Regions from separate parts of the Photorhabdus laumondii genome, predicted to be linked through region 1. Evidence: predicted binding sites of a transcription regulator. Region 1 holds the regulator's gene; each other region holds the start of a gene.
What was found. Region 1 encodes PurR, which represses purine synthesis genes. Its sites were predicted from a motif close to CANGCAAACGTTTGCNTG; they were not measured.
Positions count from the first base shown of each region.

Region 2: the regulator PurR is predicted to act here: its motif matches at 2,940-2,957, upstream of guaB (IMP dehydrogenase).
Region 3: the regulator PurR is predicted to act here: its motif matches at 1,762-1,779, upstream of glyA (serine hydroxymethyltransferase).
Region 4: the regulator PurR is predicted to act here: its motif matches at 1,271-1,288, upstream of purH (bifunctional phosphoribosylaminoimidazolecarboxamide formyltransferase/IMP cyclohydrolase).

Region 1 is NZ_CP024901.1:3,043,995-3,049,152, forward strand. It holds gene PluTT01m_RS13370 (DUF1289 domain-containing protein) at 34-273, opposite strand; gene gloA (lactoylglutathione lyase) at 446-859, shown strand; gene rnt (ribonuclease T) at 859-1,512, shown strand; gene PluTT01m_RS13385 (Grx4 family monothiol glutaredoxin) at 1,739-2,089, opposite strand; gene purR (HTH-type transcriptional repressor PurR) at 2,672-3,697, shown strand; gene punR (DNA-binding transcriptional activator PunR) at 3,704-4,612, opposite strand; gene punC (purine nucleoside transporter PunC) at 4,884-5,158, shown strand, end outside.
Region 2 is NZ_CP024901.1:3,214,896-3,220,053, reverse strand. It holds gene PluTT01m_RS13970 (TonB-dependent receptor) at 1-1,387, shown strand, start outside; gene xseA (exodeoxyribonuclease VII large subunit) at 1,475-2,848, opposite strand; gene guaB (IMP dehydrogenase) at 3,021-4,487, shown strand; gene guaA (glutamine-hydrolyzing GMP synthase) at 4,561-5,158, shown strand, end outside.
Region 3 is NZ_CP024901.1:3,905,035-3,910,192, reverse strand. It holds partial or broken gene hmpA (NO-inducible flavohemoprotein) at 327-1,520, opposite strand; gene glyA (serine hydroxymethyltransferase) at 1,889-3,142, shown strand; gene PluTT01m_RS16985 (3-phenylpropionate MFS transporter) at 3,462-4,607, shown strand; gene treR (trehalose operon repressor TreR) at 4,680-5,158, shown strand, end outside.
Region 4 is NZ_CP024901.1:531,916-537,073, reverse strand. It holds rRNA gene PluTT01m_RS02525 (16S ribosomal RNA) at 1-842, opposite strand, end outside; gene purH (bifunctional phosphoribosylaminoimidazolecarboxamide formyltransferase/IMP cyclohydrolase) at 1,555-3,144, shown strand; gene purD (phosphoribosylamine--glycine ligase) at 3,166-4,449, shown strand; gene PluTT01m_RS02505 (DUF1481 domain-containing protein) at 4,468-5,109, opposite strand.

The DNA.
Region 1 (5,158 bases):
ATTGTTAATTCCAATAACCTCAAAAATCGATAATTAAAACAGTGATGGCTGTTCAGGTGGTTCTTCATCTGTCTGATTTTCTGCTCTCAATACACGTAAATATCTTTGCCGGCACAGTCGCAATACTTCACGCTTTTGCCCATCTGACATTTTCATCCAATTAAATCTTTCTTCCCGGCTGCGATAACACCCCAGACAAAAGCCCCGCTCATTCGCCTGACAAATTCCTCGACAAGGGCTAGGAATAGCAAAAAATTCGAGTTGCTCAGCCATCACATCCCGTTTCCTATACAATCCACATACTATATTTAATTATAAACCTAGATAAGAATAAATTATAATTATGGACAAATTGAACTGTAACCGTAAGACACGTTATAGTTAGTGGTTTTTGTGCGATCTGCCGCACAAAAATATTGGTAAAACCATTAAATTAGAGGTAATTATGCGTTTACTCCATACCATGATCCGTGTTGGTGATCTACAACGCTCCATTAATTTTTACACTGAAGTGTTAGGCATGCGCCTGTTGCGCACCAGTGAAAACACCGAATATAAATACTCACTCGCCTTCGTTGGCTACGCTGATGAAAGCGAAGGAGCAGTAATCGAGTTGACCTATAATTGGGGAGTTGACCATTATGAAATGGGGAATGCCTTTGGTCACATCGCATTAGGTGTTGATGATGTCGCAGCCACTTGCGAATCTATTCACAAAGCAGGTGGTAGCATTACCCGTGAAGCGGGTCCTGTAAAAGGCGGAACAACCATTATTGCTTTCGTTGAAGATCCAGATGGCTACAAAATTGAACTTATTGAAAACAAAAATGCCAGCAACGCTCTGGGTAACTCAATCTGATGTCTGACAAAAAAGCGCCAAACGTCCTTAGTGGACGTTTTAGAGGTTATTACCCTGTTGTTATTGATGTTGAAACTGGCGGTTTTAATGCCAAAACAGATGCATTACTTGAAATTGCCGCCGTTACACTGGAAATGGATGGTGAAGGTTGGCTTACGCCTGGCGAATCACTTCACTTCCATATTGAGCCATTTGAAGGAGCCAACCTTGAACCAGCAGCCCTGGAATTCACCGGCATTGATCCATTAAATCCGCTACGTGGAGCGGTGAGCGAATATGAAGCTCTGCACGCTATTTTTAAAATGGTTCGTAAAGGGATAAAAAATAATCATTGTAATCGGGCAATTATCGTTGCTCACAATGCTAACTTCGATCACAGCTTTGTTATGGCTGCCACAGAACGCACCGGACTAAAACGAAATCCGTTTCATCCGTTTGCAACTTTTGACACCGCTGCTTTAGGTGGTCTGGTATTAGGACAAACAATCTTAGCAAAAGCCTGCATCACAGCCGGTATCCCATTCGATAATAATCAGGCTCACAGCGCGTTATATGATACTGATCGTACCGCTGAATTATTCTGTGAAATGGTCAACCGTTGGAAACAACTTGGTGGCTGGCCATTAACAACAACAGCAGAAAAAACTGGATAAATAGCTGAACGGCTAGATTAATATAATCAAATCTAAACAATAATCCCCCCATATATCAACATATGGGGGGATAGCATAATATACCCGTTATCCTTCAAGTTGCCTCTTTGTTGGCTGCGCTCGCTCACCCCGGTCACATAGTTTGCTATGCTCCCGGGGATTCACTCTCTTGCCGTCGCGATGCATCTTGAAATCCATTGGGTATAATCTGTAAGTAATTAAAAAATTACTCTGTCGCGTTTTCGCCCTGAGAACGACATTTATCAGCAGTTTCTTTGATTAATGTTTGTAGCTCACCACGCTGATACATTTCAATGATAATATCGCATCCACCTATCAACTCACCTTCCACCCAAAGCTGAGGAAAAGTTGGCCAATTAGCATATTTTGGCAACTCTGCACGAATATCTGGATTTTGCAAAATATCTACGTAAGCAAAACGTTCACCACACGCAGATAAAGCCTGAACCGCCTGCGCAGAAAAGCCACAATTTGGCAATTTAGGAGAACCTTTCATATACAATAAAATCGGGTTTTCTTTAATTTGGCGCTCAATCTTCTCAATAGTAGTCGTCATTTTTATTTCCTTTAAACCAACAGCCCGTTGATAACCAACATCGTCACGATATTGCGGAGAATACCATTTTCTCTCACTAATATGTATCCTGATCTCTTCGTATCCTGACACAGATGACATCATTTTCACGGTTATTTATCGTAGAGGTTGTTAAAAGCGGTGGCAGAAAGACAAAGAGCAGATAAAGAAACTATCTGCCCAATTTTTAAATCATCTAGCCCGTTCAAAACATCAGGCAAAGATCAAGCAAAGAGCGGCAAAAATGGCAATCATCACCAACGTGCTGACAGCAGTAAATAAACCAAGCTTCAAATCGGTATTCATAGAGCCTCCTCAGAATAAAAAGTTTATAGTGACAAAAACCAATCTATTGAGATGGTTAATTGCCCTTACATAAGGAAAAGCATAAATAGCGATTACCACCCATTTTATAACACTGATTATTGCTTTCACTTTTGAGCCAGATCAGACAAAATCCAGAATTTATCGCTAACTTATTGCTAGCCCCTTGATGTAAAGGGTTAGCAAGCGATTAACAAAGCGTTTTAAATTTAGACCAAAAGGTCAGGAGTCTTTCACCTCATGGCAACGATCAAAGATGTGGCTAAGCACGCTGGCGTCTCAACCACTACTGTATCCCATGTTATTAATAAAACCCGCTTCGTCGCTGAAGATACTAAAGCTGCTGTTTGGGCTGCTATTAAGGCACTGAATTATTCACCCAGTGCCGTTGCTCGCAGTCTGAAAGTTAACCACACAAAATCGATCGGATTACTGGCAACGTCCAGTGAAGCCCCCTATTTTGCTGAAATCATTGAGTCTGTTGAAAACAGTTGTTATAGCAAAGGCTATACGCTGATTTTATGTAACTCACACAATAACATTGATAAACAGAAAGCCTATCTCGCCATGCTGGCCCAAAAACGTGTGGATGGACTGCTAATTATGTGTTCAGAATACCCGGAACAGCTATTGGGAATGTTGGAAGATTATCGCAATATTCCAATGGTCGTCATGGATTGGGGACAGGCCAGAAGTGATTTCACCGATACGATTATTGATAATGCATTCCACGGCGGTTATCTGGCTGGTCGTTATCTTATCGAACGTGGTCATCGTGATATTGGTGCGATCCCCGGCCCTCTGGCACGAAATACCGGCGGTGGCCGTCATCAAGGATTCTTAAAGGCGTTAAAAGAAGCCAACATTCCGATCAAAGAAGAGTGGGTTATTCAGGGGGATTTTGAACCAGAATCGGGCTATAAAGCCATGCATCAAATCTTGAATCAAAAACAGCGCCCGACTGCGGTTTTCTGCGGCGGAGATGTTATGGCTATGGGGGCGATTTGTGCTGCTGATGAATTAGGACTGCGCGTCCCACAGGATATTTCTGTCATCGGTTATGACAATATACGCAACGCTCGTTATTTCTCTCCGGCATTGACCACCATTCATCAGCCAAAAGAACGACTGGGGCAGATGGCGTTTTCCATGTTACTGGACAGAATAATCAATAAACGTGAAGATGCACAAACTATTGAAGTACATCCACGCTTGGTTGAGCGACGTTCTGTCGTGGATGGTCCATTTGTCGACTATCGTCGTTAATCCGTTTTATTCATCTTGAAGCCATTCAGCATTAAGAGTTTCACTATCGCCAAGATAGTCAAGCAGCCAACTTAATGCTGGAGAATGGCTGTTTTGAACCCATGCCAAACAACATGGACTGTCTGGTAAAGGCTGTTCCAATTCCAGCACGGCGAGTTTATTCTGCCGAATAAGCGGCATTGCCCTATGTTTAGGCACCATTCCCACACATAATCCCTCGTTTAGACAAGACAAACCGGATTCCCAATCAGGAACCACCAACCGGCGCTGATTATCCAGATTCCAGGTGTCACGCTTCGGTAAATTACGGGATGTATCTTCAAGGCACAAACTGGGATAAGGCCGCATTTGGTCATCAGATAACAGACCCGGCAACTGAGTCAGCGCATGGTCAGCGCTAACCACACATAGCCAAGGCATAAACCCCATATCTCGGAAACTATACCTTTCCCCGACTGGAGCTACCCGGGTTGCACCAATTGCAACATCAACTCGACTATTCACCAGCGCGTCCCACACACCATTAAACACTTCCTGATGAATAAAAAGTTCTATATCAGGAAAATGGTGGTAGAAATCAAGAATAAGCTGGCGACTACGCTCTGGTTTGACAACGAGATCAATAGCAATACTAAATTGCCCTCTCCAGCCGTTTGCAATTTGTTGACACTGATGACGAGTATCAATCATTTTTTTGATAACAGAGCGAGCCTCCTTGATAAACATAGCGCCTGCCTCAGTTAATTCTACATCCCGATGACGACGCTCAAACAACGAAACAGCAAGCCACTCTTCCAGTTGTCTTACGGTATAACTGATCGCAGAAGGGACACGATGAAGCTCCAATGCAGCCGCACTAAAACTGCCTGTTCTGGCAACCGCATCCACAACTTCAAGTGAATATTCTGACCACATAATTTTACCTTTCAATTTTTTTCACAGCACTATGCAAATATTACCATTTCACAAGTAAAAATCACGACATATAGAATATGTGTCAATATTGTTATCTACCTATACCCTATGGATTTCAAGGTGCATCGCGACGGCAAGGGAGCAAATCCCCGGGAGCATAGCAAACTATGTGACCGGGGTGAGCGAGTGCAGCCAACAAAGAGACAACTTGAAAGAAACGGGTATATCACTGCAAATTATTTCAATCATGATATTCAAAGAGAGTAATCAAATGAAAAACTCAAGTCAGTTCATGTTCTACCTTGCAGGCTTGAGTATGCTAGGTTATCTGGCCATTGATATGTATCTGCCAGCATTCGGCACTATGCAACAAGAATTAGCGACATCGGCAGAAGCAATCAGTGCCAGCCTAAGCATCTTTCTTGCAGGTTTCGCCTTCGCTCAACTTTTGTGGGGACCTCTTTCAGATCGCTTTGGCCGAAAGCCGATTATCATCACCGGGCTATCCCTGTTTTCTATTGGCTGTCTGGGTATGATGTGGGTAAC
Region 2 (5,158 bases), 170 kb from region 1:
CACTCCATTTAGTGAATGGGTTGATATAAAATTATTGGTCAGTACCAGTGAGAGTCGTCAACGCTATGAAGGTGATTCACTTTTTAAATTGCTCAATAGTAATGCAAAAAATAAATCAGATGCAATAGATATCAGTAATATTAGTCGTTTCGACTACGGTGATACAAATTTTGAGTTAACATTTGGCAGTAAGTTAATGGAAACCGAATATAGCAGAACAACGAATAGTGTGTATTCTGGTCGAGGTAAAGATGAAAAAGAAAAGCAAGAATATAACAAGAAAGACAGTGAAGTAAAAGAAAATAATGTTTTCGCGCCAAGTGGTAAACAAGATATTGCCAGTATTTATGGTGGATTGAAAATAAATCGTGGAATTTATCAGGCAGATATTACGTTTAATTATATGGATTACCGTGTCAAAGGCTATAAACCGGCTTGTGATCTGCGAATTCCTTGTTTTCCCCAGGGAGCAACCGAATTGGATTTGAAAGAACATGGGTTTAATCCAGGTATTTTACTATCAGCAGAAATTATTCCTGAGTTCCAACCATTCGTCAGTTATGCCCGTTCAATGAGAGCACCCAATATTCAGGAGACTTTTTATAGTAATGAAGGTGGTGGGTCCATGAACCCATTTCTGAAAGGAGAATCATCAGACACTTATCAAATTGGCTTTAACAGTTTCCGCCCAGATTTAATTGTAAAGGGAGATACTTTCCGTCTGAAAGCGGCCTGGTATCATACTAAAGTAAAAAATTATATTCTCAGTGATATCTGGCTTATATGTGGCAATAGGAAAAAATGTAAAGCCGATAGTTCGACAGATTACAATGAAGTCGATCCTAACATCAAAATGTATATCTACCACAATAGCTTGACTCCGGTAAAAATACACGGATATGAAATTGCTGCTGATTATGATGCGGGTATGTTTTATAGCAAATTGGCTTATAGTTGGCAAAAAACGCGTCAACCAACTTCGGCCGCTACCGCGCATTTTGGTGCGGAGCCGTTGTCACAACTACCTGATAGCTTTATGACGTTGGATACCGGTGTTTGTTTATTTAATGAGAAATTCCGTGTTGGTGCGATTGTTAAATATACCGGTGATTCTCATAGGCTGGACCCAGATCAATATAATTTTGATGAAGATGGGAGGGTTGTGCAGCAAAAAGAACCTAAAATCCCAACGATAGTCGATCTTTATAGCGATTATCAGATAAATCACAATGTGCTGCTGAAATTCTCAGTACAGAATTTGGCAAATAAAAATTATTCTGAAGCACTTAATCGTGCAAATTCTTCTCCATTAATGACTGAGCAAACTTCGGCTATGCAAACTGCCCGGGGCCGGACTTATATTGTCGGCGCAGAAATTCGTTTCTGATTATACCCGTTATCTTTCAAGTTGCCGTCGCGATGCATCTTGAAATCCATAGGGTGTATAGGAAAAATAAGTGGCAAAGGAATGCCACTATTTCAGATTTGCAGATCGTTTTTTCCGTTCTTTTTTGATTTTCAACACCTCACTTTCAATCCAACCATCTTGTAAACGGGTATTCAAGACATCACCAACATCTACCTGTTTGGTTTGTTTCAGTAATTTTCCATCCGATGTTTGACTGATGCTGTAACCACGGGCCAGTGTTGCCAGAGGGCTAACGGCTTCCATCCGTGAACAGGAAACGGCAAATTTTTCTCTGGAACGGCTGATTTGCCGTTCAATTGCCTGTCTTAACCGAAAATCTTGTTGCTGAATTTGTTGACTATAGTGGTGGATTTGCTGGCTAGGTTCAGCGTACCAGAGCCGTTGTTGTAATTTTTCATAAGCCAGGCTGTTTTGCTTTAAGTACCGTTGCAAGCTGTCAGTGAGTCGCTGGCGTAAATTGACCAGTAAGTTTTGCTGACGCGCTAGTCGTAGATGAGGATGTTGTTGCTGTAAACGATGAGATAACAGACTGAAAATATGTTGTTTCTGGGCAAAGAAATAATCCATTGCCATTTCCAACCGCTGTTGTTGCGACTGAATTTGACGTAATAATTCGAGCTGATTACGGCTAACTAACTCAGCAGCCGCTGATGGCGTTGGGGCGCGTAAATCTGCCACAAAATCAGCAATGGTGACATCTGTTTCATGACCGACCGCACTGACTATCGGAATATCACTGTGAAAAATGGCTCTGGCGACACGTTCATCGTTGAAACTCCATAAGTCTTCCAGCGAGCCACCACCGCGCCCAACAATCAATACATCACACTCACGACGCTCATTAGCTAATTCAATAGCCCGGATAATCTGTAATGGTGCTTCTGCGCCCTGAACCGATGTTGGATAAATGATGATGGGTAATGATGGATCACGACGCTTTAAAATATTCAAAATATCATGCAGGGCTGCGCCACTGGTTGAAGTAATGACACCAAGCTGTTGAGCAGGGGATGGCAGGGGCTTCTTGTGGCTTTGGTCAAATAATCCTTCGGCATCAAGTTTTTGTTTCAATAATTCAAACTGTTGCTGTAACAGGCCATCACCAGCGGGTTGCATATTTTCAACAATAAGCTGGTAATCTCCTCTTGGTTCATAAAGCGTGATTATCGCGCGAACCAAAACTTGCTGACCATTTTGTGGCCTGAATGTTACCCGTTGATTGCTACTGCGAAACATTGCCGCCCGCACTTGGGCACGCTCATCTTTCAGCGTGAAATACCAGTGCCCGGAGGAGGGGTGAGAAAAATTGGATATCTCAGCGCTTAGCCAAATTCTGCCCATTTCCATTTCGAGTAGTTGTCGAACCGTCTGATTAAGACGACTGACAGAAAAAATTCCAGTATTAAAAGGTAGTGACATGTGAGAAAGATCAAATTTCAAAACAATAACTTAATATGCTGATACTAACGTTCATCATAAAGTAAGCAAGAAATTTTTTAATAAAATGCTGGAGGCAACCGATTACGTTCTGTATAATGCCACGGCAATATTTTATACCTTAAATTTTCAGCAGCTTGGTGAGATATTGCTTATGTTACGAATTAAAAAAGAAGCTTTAACCTTTGATGATGTTCTGTTAGTTCCTGCCCACTCTACTGTTTTACCTAACACTGCTGACCTGTCTACTCAACTGACTTCCTCCATTTGTCTGAAAGTTCCTATGTTATCTGCCGCTATGGATACCGTCACCGAATCCGGTTTGGCTATCGCGTTGGCTCAGGAAGGTGGAATGGGTTTTATCCATAAAAATATGTCCATTGAGCGTCAGGCAGAAGAAGTTAGCCGAGTCAAAAAACATGAGAGTGGTGTTGTGACAGATCCCGTCACAGTGGCACCTGAAACAACGCTGCGTGAAGTTAAAGAATTGACAGAACGTAATGGTTTTGCGGGTTATCCGGTTGTCACTGAAGGAAATGAGTTGGTTGGTATTATTACTGGCCGTGATGTACGTTTCGTTACCGATTTGGATCAGCCTGTTACTGCGGTAATGACGCCTAAAGCGCGTCTGGTGACAGTAAAAGAAGGTGAAGCCCGTGAAGTTGTGTTGCAGAAAATGCACGAAAAACGTGTTGAAAAAGCGCTGGTAGTTGATGAAAACTTTCATCTGCTTGGCATGATCACGGTTAAAGATTTTCAGAAAGCAGAACGTAAACCAAACGCCTGTAAGGATGCACGTGGTCGTTTACGTGTTGGTGCCGCGGTTGGTGCCGGTGCTGGCAATGAAGCGCGTATTGATGCATTGGTTGCTGCTGGTATTGATGTTCTGCTGATTGATTCCTCGCATGGTCATTCTGAAGGGGTGTTGCAACGTATCCGTGAAACCCGTGCTAAGTACCCGAATCTACAAATTATTGGTGGTAACGTGGCGACTGGAGAAGGCGCAAAAGCGCTGGTAGCGGCTGGCGTCAATGCGGTTAAAGTCGGTATTGGTCCCGGTTCTATCTGTACTACCCGTATTGTTACTGGTGTAGGGGTACCACAAATTACCGCTATCTCTGATGCCGTTGAAGCGCTGGAAGGCACCGGCATTCCAGTTATTGCTGATGGTGGTATTCGTTTCTCTGGCGATATTGCCAAAGCCATCGCCGCGGGAGCGTCGTGTGTTATGGTGGGCTCTATGTTGGCAGGGACAGAAGAATCACCAGGAGAAATTGAGCTCTACCAAGGACGTTCATTTAAATCTTATCGTGGTATGGGATCATTGGGGGCGATGTCCAAAGGCTCTTCTGATCGATATTTCCAAACTGATAATGCCGCAGACAAACTGGTGCCGGAAGGTATTGAAGGCCGTGTTGCCTATAAAGGCTTGCTGAAAAACATTGTCCATCAGCAAATGGGAGGCTTGCGTTCCTGTATGGGGCTGACTGGCTGTGCAACTATTGATGAGTTGAGAACCAAAGCAGAATTTGTTCGCATCAGTAATGCCGGTATTCAGGAAAGCCACGTTCACGATGTCACTATCATCAAAGAGTCTCCAAACTACCGGTTAGGTTTGTAATCCATATTTATTGTGGCCCATATAAGGGCCACTTATCTTTATTTGTTACTTGTTTTTTTGGAATTCACCGCACATGACAACTAATATCCATCAGCACCGCATTCTTATCCTTGATTTTGGTTCGCAATATACTCAATTGATTGCTCGCCGTATCCGTGAAATCGGGGTTTATTGTGAACTTTGGGCATGGGATGTCACTGAAGAGCAAATCCGCGAATTTAACCCAAGCGGCATTATTCTTTCCGGTGGCCCGGAAAGTACCACAGCACAAGGAAGTCCACGTGCTCCTGAATATGTTTTCAACGCTGGCGTTCCGGTTCTGGGGGTCTGCTATGGCATGCAAACGATGTCAGTACAGTTTGGTGGTAAGGTAGAAGATTCTACTGAGCGTGAATTTGGGTATGCTCAGGTTGAGATTAAAGCGGAAAGTGCATTATTCCGTGGGATCCAAGATTCATTAAATGAGCAAGGTAAACCATCATTGGATGTATGGATGAGTCACGGTGATAAAGTTACTGCAATTCCCGAGGACTTTATCACTATCGCCAGCACTGATACCTGTCCATTTGCCATCATAGCAAATGAAGAAAAACGTTTTTATGGCGTGCAATTCCACCCGGAAGTCACTCATACCCATCAGGGACAGCGTATATTGGAACGTTTTGTACTGG
Region 3 (5,158 bases), 860 kb from region 1:
TATTACATCTCATTTATTCAATTTTAATCGCTAATATATTAACTCATTTAATATATCTATCATTATAACTAAACATGAGAATAGTCAAATCCGAGAGATTTATTTTATGAAAATGAATCGTAAGGAGCTGACGTCCAATAGGACGGGCTCCACGATAAACAAACGCCATAAGGTCTCTAAGATAATGATGAATTGGTTTTTTCAGTCATATTAAGCACATTCAATAAACATGAATATCAGAACCCCATAAATTAAAAATAGTTTCTGTTCAGTTCACTTTATTGGCTATTATCACCCTATAACGTTTTTAATATTAAGTTGAAAATTTAAATCACTTTATGTGGACCAAAACATTCATAGTGAATAAATTGTTTATCTATCCCCATATCTAATAACTGCTTCGCGACATATTGCATAAAGGCGACTGGGCCACAGAAATAGAAATGCATTCCTTCTGTTTTCAACGCCTCATTCAGAACCGTCAGATCCATAAAACCTTTGTGTTGATAATGAATACCTTGTTGATCTTCATCCCTTGGTTCGCGATACCAAATTGTGCCAGCAAAATTCGGCATTGCTTGCGCGATCGCTGCGACTTCATGGCTAAACGCGTGATGACCGCCGTGTTCCGCCGCATGTAACCAATTAATCGGGCTATTGTGATTTTGCTGGTGGAGGTGATACAACATGCTCATCATGGGAGTCAGGCCAACCCCCGCAGAAATTAAAGTAACCGGCGTTTCTGGTTTAATATCAAGGAAAAAATCACCGCGTGGGGCGGTCAGCCAGACGGTATCGCCTTCTTGCATCTTATCGTGCATATGGTTGGAAACGATTCCTTGTGGCTCACGTTTAATCGCAATCCGGTAGCTGGAGCCGTTTGGTGCTGCCGTTAGTGAATACTGGCGAATTTCTCGGTTAGCAAAACTATCATCTTGCAGATAAATACTTAGATATTGGCCAGGCTTATAGTCCATTACTTTCCCACCATCTTGTGGTGCAAATTCAAAGCTGCAAATGACCTCACTTTTTACTTCTTTCCGGTTGATACGGAATGGGCGTAAACCACGCCAGCCACCATCTGTTAATTCACCACTATGATAGATTTGCTCTTCACGATTGATAAAAATATCAGCGAGCACACCGTAAGCTTTTCCCCAGGCGTCCAGAATTTCATTTCCCGGCTGGAACATTTCATTCAACGTTGCCAGCAGGTGAGTACCGACAATCTGATAATGCTCTGGTTGAATATTCAAACTCGCGTGTTTATGAGCGATCTTTTCCACTGCGGGTAGTAGTACCTTTAAGTTATCAATATTGGCTGCATAGGCGCAGATCGCATTGAACAAGGCTTCACGTTGATCGCCGTTAAGCTGATGGCTCATATTAAAGATGTTTTTCAACTCAGGATTATGTTTAAACATCCGCTCATAGAAATGTGCTGTCAGTTTTGGGCCAGTCGCGGAAAGTAGGGGAATAGTTGATTTGACAGTTGCAATAGTTTGGTTATCCAGCATGGTGAAGCTCCTGAATTTCTTTCAAGTGGGTAATGAAAGTTATAACATGTAATTTAAATGCAACTTATACCCTTTTGGGGACTTTGTAAATATAACGTGTGGTCTTTATGGTGAAAAAAATGCCCCTAAAAGATATTTACACTAAGGAAAGGACTACTTTAGGTCATAAATTCCGACAAAATGAGGAAAAATGTAGCGTAATTTTCATTACACTATTTAGAACCGATACCTTGCTTGTAATGGATATGCAATCGTTTGCGTAAAATATTTTGTCAAGACTATCTCATTCGGTGAAAAGGGTTTACACTGTGTGCCATTCGGCCCTTTGGGGGTGTTGTTTGAAGAGAAGTTAGCTGAGTCAGGAGAACCCAATGTTAAAGCGTGAAATGAATATTGCTAGTTATGATCCCGAACTATGGCAGGCGATGGAGCAAGAAGTTGTTCGTCAGGAAGAACATATCGAGTTAATTGCTTCTGAAAACTATACCAGCCCAAGAGTTATGCAGGCACAGGGCTCTCAACTTACTAACAAATATGCTGAAGGTTATCCGGGTAAACGCTACTACGGTGGTTGTGAATATGTAGATGTTGTTGAACAATTAGCTATCGATCGTGCTAAGGCACTGTTTGGTGCTGATTATGCCAACGTTCAGCCACATTCTGGTTCTCAGGCGAATGCGGCAGTTTATATGGCTTTGCTGCAACCGGGCGATACGATTCTGGGGATGAATTTGGCACATGGTGGTCATTTGACTCACGGCTCTCCGGTTAACTTCTCTGGTAAGTTATACAACGTTGTGCCTTATGGTATCGATGAAAGCGGTAAAATCGATTATGACGATATCGCGGCACAAGCTGAAAAACACCAGCCAAAAATGATTATCGGTGGTTTCTCGGCTTACTCCGGTGTGGTTGATTGGGCAAAAATGCGTGAAATTGCAGACAGCATTGGTGCTTACCTGTTCGTTGATATGGCACACGTTGCTGGCCTAATCGCCGCAGGAGTGTATCCTAACCCGGTTCCTCATGCTCACATCGTTACTACCACGACGCATAAAACACTGGCGGGTCCACGTGGTGGTTTGATCTTGGCAAAAGGTGGCGACGAAGAGTTGTATAAAAAACTGAACTCTTCTGTATTCCCTGGTTGTCAGGGGGGGCCTCTGATGCATGTGATTGCAGGCAAAGCGGTGGCATTGAAAGAAGCAATGGAACCAGAATTCAAAGCGTATCAACATCAGGTTGCTGATAACGCGAAAGCGATGGTTGAAGTGTTTTTGGCTCGTGGTTACAAAGTGGTTTCTGGTAGTACAGAAAATCACTTGTTCCTGCTGGATCTGGTTGATAAAAACATCACTGGTAAAGATGCCGATGCTGCATTGGGTCGTGCAAATATCACGGTAAACAAAAATAGCGTACCTAATGATCCGAAGAGCCCATTTGTGACTTCTGGTGTGCGTATTGGTACACCTGCGATTACCCGCCGTGGCTTTAAACAAGCCGAAGCACGTGAATTGGCTGGCTGGATGTGTGATGTATTGGACAACATCAATGATGAAGTGACCATTGAAATGATTAAGCAGAAAGTTTTGGCTATTTGCGCAAAATATCCGGTTTACGCATAAATTAAAATTTTAATATACCCTATGGATTTCAAGATGCATCGCGACGGCAAGGGATTGAATCCCTGGGAGCATAGGTAACTATGTGACTGGGGTGAGCGAGTGCAGCCAACAAAGAGGCAACTTGAAAGATGACGGGTATAGCTCATTACAAAACCTGTTCCGGCTAACATCGTTTGCTTAAGTGAGATATTGAGGAGTGATGCGTGGATTTTCCCCCCGGGGGATATCCACTTCAAGATAACTCTCAATATCTTAATTTCTTGAGCTAATCAAGTTAGTTAAGGGCGGGTTTTTTTGCATTTTTTACCAGGGAGGACTAATGGTTATTCGATCGACGCGCTGGCTGGCGTTAGATTACTTCACATATTTCTTTTCTTACGGGATATTTTTACCTTTCTGGGCAATCTGGCTACAGGGTGAAGGTATAGAGCACGATATGATAGGGGTTCTATTGGGTGCAGGCTTGATTTCCCGTTTTTTGGGCAGTTTATTAATTGCACCTACAGTTAAAGATCCCGCAAAACTTATTTTTGCGCTACGTATATCAGCATTGATAACCTTTGTTTTCATTGTTGGCTTTACATTAGGAAATCATTGGGCGTGGCTCCTGTTCGTCATGGTTGGCTTCAATCTATTTTTTTCGCCGATGATGCCACTGAGTGATGCGCTGGCGGGAACATGGCAAAAGCAATTTCCTTTTGATTACGGCAAGATACGGGTTTGGGGTTCAATTGCCTTTATTATCAGTTCAGCATTAACCGGGGAATTAATCTCTGTCTGGGGACATCGTGCCATCCTCATCACGATATTGTTTAGCGTCTTCTCTACGCTGTTGGTGACATTGCTTAGGCCCTCTATCATGCCGGTTGGTGAAACCAAATCTGCCAAAGTGGATGTCGTGTCATTTAAACAGTTGTTGTCTGAAAAATCGGTACGTCGATTCCTATTATGTGTGGCTTTATTGCAAGGTGCCCACGCGGGATATTACAGCTTTAGTGCAATTTACTGGGAAAACGCGGGCTATTCTGCCTCGGTAGTCGGTTATCTTTGGTCATTGGGCGTAGTGGCTGAAGTCATTATTTTTACTCTGAGTAATCAATTATTTCGGCGCTGGAGTGCCCGTAATCTTCTGCTGCTTTCCGGTATCTGTGGTGTTGTTCGTTGGGGATTGATGGGAACATACACTTCATTGCCGGTGTTAATTATCGTCCAAATCTTGCATTGTGGTACGTTCACTGTCTGTCATTTGGCAGCGATGCGTTTTATCGGTGCGAGAAAGGAAGGGGAAATTGTGCGTTTGCAAGCGGCCTATTCTGCACTGGCAATGGGGGGCGGTATCGCTGTCATGACGGTAATTGCAGGATTTATGTATGATTATCTGCACAGTGGAATTTTCTGGATGATGGCCTTAGTTGCTTTTCCTGCTATCTTCTTGCGACCGCAGGTTAAAGCTCATAATTATTAACAACATAAATTTAGTTTCTTACAATATTTTTGTAAGAAACTAAATACCTCAATAATATTTTTATGAGATATCATGTCGAATAAATTAACAATAAAAGATATCGCTCGCTTGGCTAATGTCAGTAAATCAACCGTCTCGCGAGTATTAAACAATGAGAATAGTGTCAGCCCACAAGTACGTGAAAGAGTTGAAACGATTATCCAACAAAATAATTTTATTCCTTCTAAATCAGCAAGAGCGATGCGAGTAAAGAGTGACAAAATCATTGCTTTAATTGTGTCGCGTCTGGGATCTTTTTCAGAAAATTTATCGATAAGTGCCATGTTACCCCTGTTTTACCAGCATGGTTACGACCCCATTATTATGGAAAGTAATTTTGATCCACAGCTTTTACAGGAACATCTACGTCAGTTGGCATTACGTCATGCAGATGGCATTATTTTGTTCGGTTTTACTGGATTGTCAGAAGAGTCTCTCTTCCCTTGGCGTGACAAAATGGTGGTATTTGCTCGTGAATATACCGGTTTTTCTTCTGTATGTTATGACGATAT
Region 4 (5,158 bases), 2.5 Mb from region 1:
ACCGCAACCTCCAAATCGACATCGTTTACAGCGTGGACTACCAGGGTATCTAATCCTGTTTGCTCCCCACGCTTTCGCACCTGAGCGTCAGTCTTCGTCCAGGGGGCCGCCTTCGCCACCGGTATTCCTCCACATCTCTACGCATTTCACCGCTACACATGGAATTCTACCCCCCTCTACGAGACTCCAGTCAACCAGTCTTAGATGCCATTCCCAGGTTGAGCCCGGGGATTTCACATCTAACTTAATTGACCGCCTGCGTGCGCTTTACGCCCAGTCATTCCGATTAACGCTTGCACCCTCCGTATTACCGCGGCTGCTGGCACGGAGTTAGCCGGTGCTTCTTCTGCGGGTAACGTCAAAGTCCAGCCCTCTTCAGGCTAAACCCTTCCTCCCCGCTGAAAGTACTTTACAACCCGAAGGCCTTCTTCATACACGCGGCATGGCTGCATCAGGCTTGCGCCCATTGTGCAATATTCCCCACTGCTGCCTCCCGTAGGAGTCTGGGCCGTGTCTCAGTCCCAGTGTGGCTGGTCATCCTCTCAGACCAGCTAGAGATCGTCGCCTAGGTAGGCCATTACCCTACCTACCAGCTAATCCCATCTGGGTTCATCCGACGGCGTGAGGCCCTTTCAGGTCCCCCACTTTGGTCTCGCGACATTATGCGGTATTAGCCACCGTTTCCAGTGGTTATCCCCCGCCCTCGGGCAGATCCCCAGACATTACTCACCCGTCCGCCGCTCGTCAGCAAAAGTGCAGGCACTTTCCTGTTACCGCTCGACTTGCATGTGTTAGGCCTGCCGCCAGCGTTCAATCTGAGCCATGATCAAACTCTTCAATTTAAAGTTTGATGCTCAAAGAATTCTGACTAATTATTTCGTAATGAATTAACTGTTGTTCACTCTTCAAGACTTTAAAACGTATTTTTTTGTGATACGGTCTTGTGAGTGCCCACACAGATTGTCTGATTAATTGTTAAAGAGCAGGCTGACATAAAAAATAACATTCTCGTTCAGCCGGGCTGCGTATACTACGCTGTTCGCCCGCAGAGTCAAGCGCTTATTGCGCCGGTTCTCTGCCCGACCTCACAATGTTTATCAGCGTTGTGTCGGTCAGTGGTGGCGCATTATAGGGAATTCTTTGACGCTGGCAATAATTATTTTGAAAAAAATTGATCGTTTGATTAATTCCACAGCAAAGCTCTACTTTATACCTACTTACCAACAGATTTATCCACATATGGCTAGTTGGATGAAAATTTATCGAGCATCACGCAAACGTTTTCGTTACAATTCGGTGGTTAAAATCATCAAGCGATTTTATCTGACTATACTGAAATGTTATTGCAGTGCCCATTTTTTATGTCCTGGTATATACCCTATGGATTTCAAGATGCATCGCGACGGCAAGGAAGCGAATCCCCGGGAGCATAGCGAACGATGTGACCGGGGTGAGCGAGTGCAGCCAACAAAGAGGTAACTTGAAAGATAACGGGTGTAGTGGGTTCTTCCCAATAACATGTTACTGCCTTACAAAATCCAAGGGATCAAATCAATGCAACAGCTTCGTCCAATCCATCGTGCCCTGCTTAGCGTTTCCGATAAATCAGGGGTTGTTGAATTTGCAAAAGCCTTATCTCAACGCGGTGTCGAATTGCTTTCTACTGGTGGCACAGCGCGTTTACTCGCTGAGTCAGATCTAAAGGTTACTGAAGTTTCAGACTACACCGGTTTTCCTGAAATGATGGATGGCCGTGTTAAGACGCTGCATCCTAAAGTACATGGCGGAATCCTTGGCCGCCGCGGACAAGATGATGAAATCATGGCACAACACCAAATCTCACCGATCGATATGGTGGTTGTGAATCTATATCCATTCGCTCAGACCGTAGCTAAACCAGATTGTACTTTGGCAGATGCCGTTGAAAACATTGATATCGGTGGTCCAACTATGGTTCGCTCTGCGGCTAAGAACCATAAAGATGTAGCGATTGTGGTAAATAGTAAGGATTACAAAAAAATCATTGAAGAGATGGATAACAATCAGGGGTCATTAACACAATCAACCCGCTTCGATTTAGCCATTAAGGCTTTTGAACACACCGCGGCTTATGACAGCATGATTGCTAACTATTTTGGCAAGCTGGTTCCTCCTTATCATGGTGATACGACTCAACCATCAGGACGTTTCCCTCGTACTCTGAATTTGAATTTCATTAAAAAGCAGGATATGCGTTACGGTGAGAACAGCCACCAAGATGCTGCATTCTATATAGAAGAGAATCTTTCTGAATCATCCATTGCAACTGCAACTCAGTTACAAGGTAAGGCTCTTTCCTATAATAACATTGCTGATACCGATGCAGCGCTGGAATGTGTTAAGGAATTCGTGGAGCCTGCATGCGTTATTGTTAAGCACGCTAACCCATGCGGTGTAGCCATTGGTAAAGATATCCACGAAGCTTATGATAGCGCATTCAAAACAGATCCAACCTCCGCTTTCGGCGGTATTATTGCTTTCAACCGCGAACTTGATATTAAAACTGCACAAGCCATTATCGACCGTCAATTCGTCGAGGTAATTATTGCCCCCTCAGTAAATAAAGATGTCTTACCTGTGCTGGCAACCAAGCAAAATATCCGCGTTCTGGTATGTGGTGAATGGGAGGACCGGGCTGCTGGCCTTGATTTTAAACGAGTTAATGGTGGCTTACTGGTACAAGATCGCGATCTTGGTATGGTTGCAGTAACTAACCTACGTGTGGTTTCCAAACGTCATCCCACCGAACAAGAAATGAAAGATGCTCTGTTCTGCTGGAAGGTCGCTAAGTTTGTCAAATCTAATGCCATTGTTTATGCAAAAAATGATATGACCATTGGTATTGGTGCTGGCCAAATGAGCCGTGTCTATTCCGCAAAAATTGCGGGGATTAAAGCAGCCGATGAAGGCTTGGAAGTCCAAGGATGCGCAATGGCGTCTGACGCCTTTTTCCCATTTCGTGACGGCATTGATGCCGCTGCGGCTGTCGGCGTAAGTTGCATTATCCAACCCGGCGGTTCAATCCGTGACGACGAAGTAATTACCGCGGCTGATGAACACGGTATTGCTATGATTTTCACCGGCATGCGCCATTTTCGCCACTAATCAATAGCAGGAGTTAATCTGATGAATATTTTAATTGTTGGTAGCGGTGGACGCGAACATGCGCTGGCATGGAAAGCAGCTCAATCTCCTTTAGCTGATAAAATCTATGTCGCTCCAGGAAATGCAGGAACTGCTCTGGAAAGCAATCTTGAAAATATTGATATCTCAGCGACAGATATCAACGGCTTGTTAGTATTTGCACAAAGCCATGATATTGGGCTGACTATCGTCGGCCCTGAAGTACCATTAGTGTTAGGTATCGTCGATGCATTCCAAACAGCAGGGTTGACTATTTTTGGTCCAACTCAGGCAGCCGCTCAATTAGAAGGTTCAAAAGCATTTACCAAAGATTTTCTAGCACGTCATCAAATCCCAACTGCGGCTTATCAGAATTTTACAGCTATCGAACCCGCTCTTGCCTACCTAGATAAAGTCGGCGTTCCTATTGTTATAAAAGCTGACGGATTGGCTGCGGGTAAAGGTGTGATTGTTGCGATAACACGGGAAGAAGCCCAGTCCGCCATAAAAGATATGCTAGCCGGAAATGCGTTTGGTGATGCAGGCCATCGTATTGTTATTGAAGAGTTTCTAACAGGTGAAGAAGCTAGTTTTATCGTTATGGTCGACGGTAAGAATGTTATTCCGATGGCAACCAGTCAGGATCATAAACGCATAGGTGATGGTGACTCCGGCCCAAACACTGGCGGAATGGGAGCCTATTCTCCCGCACCAGTCGTCACCAATGAAATCCACCAACGCATTATGGAAGAGATTATTTATCCTACTGTTAATGGTATGGCTGCTGAGGGTCATGTCTATACGGGTTTTCTTTATGCCGGCTTGATGATCAGCCAAAATGGCGAACCCAAAGTGATTGAATTTAACTGTCGCTTTGGTGATCCAGAAACACAACCCATCATGATGCGTATGCGCTCCGATCTTGTTGAACTCTGTCTAGCTGGTGCAAAAGGCGAGCTTGCGGGTAAAACGTCTGATTGGGATGAGCGCCCTGCTCTGGGTGTGGTACTCGCTGCCGGAGGGTATCCTGCTGATTATCACAAAGGGGATATCATTCATGGCTTGCCCCAACAAGAAAATGAAAGTAGCAAGGTTTTCCATGCTGGTACAGCAATGAAAGACAATGATGTTATTACCGCCGGTGGACGCGTTCTGTGTGTTACAGCATTAGGAGAAACCATTATAGATGCACAGAAAAATGCTTACCAACAAGCAGAAGAGATTGAATGGAATAACTGTTTTTACCGCAAGGATATCGGATATCGGGCAATTAACCGATTGAAATAATCATAAAACTGACGAGGGTCAGAGACTGTCCTTCGTCGGTTCCCAACGACAAAAGTCATTATTAGCTACCAACAATAATTCGCGGCCAGCAGGCGCTTCCAACCAAGCAATAGTTAACTGGCTGTAGCTACTTTTTTCGCGCTGTTCAAGCCATGACCTCGCGTAAGGTTCAAACTCAAGGGAAATCGTTTCACCTGCACAGGTAGTGACTTTACCGTTATTCCAGTGCCCTTGCACCAAACGCACATTTCCCACTATCAACGCATCACTTAATTCAAGCGTCCGTTTAGCATCAAACTGCATACGAACAATATCATCGCTGGAAAGTCGCTCTCGTCGCGTTTTCGACTGCTTTTGCATAAAAATCACATCACCGGATTTATTCAAACGAAGTTGTTCAGATAGTGGATTTTTATCATTCAAAATTTCACGGCGAATTTGGCGCAAATCTCCCTGCTTATATTCATAAAAAGTCACGACGGTATTGTCATTACGGTAGGGGCTGTAAACACTCATCAGCACCCGAGGTTTACTGTTCTGATCGTTGAGACGCCACAAGCGGACAACACCATCATCGGCAATGAATCCACTTGCGCTGAAAGAAGGTTCTTTAGGTTGATTGGTACAGGCGCTGAGCGCGAAGACGAATCCTAGTGTCATCAGCCCCTGACGAACCAACAAAAGGGGATAAATAATACCCCTTCTATTT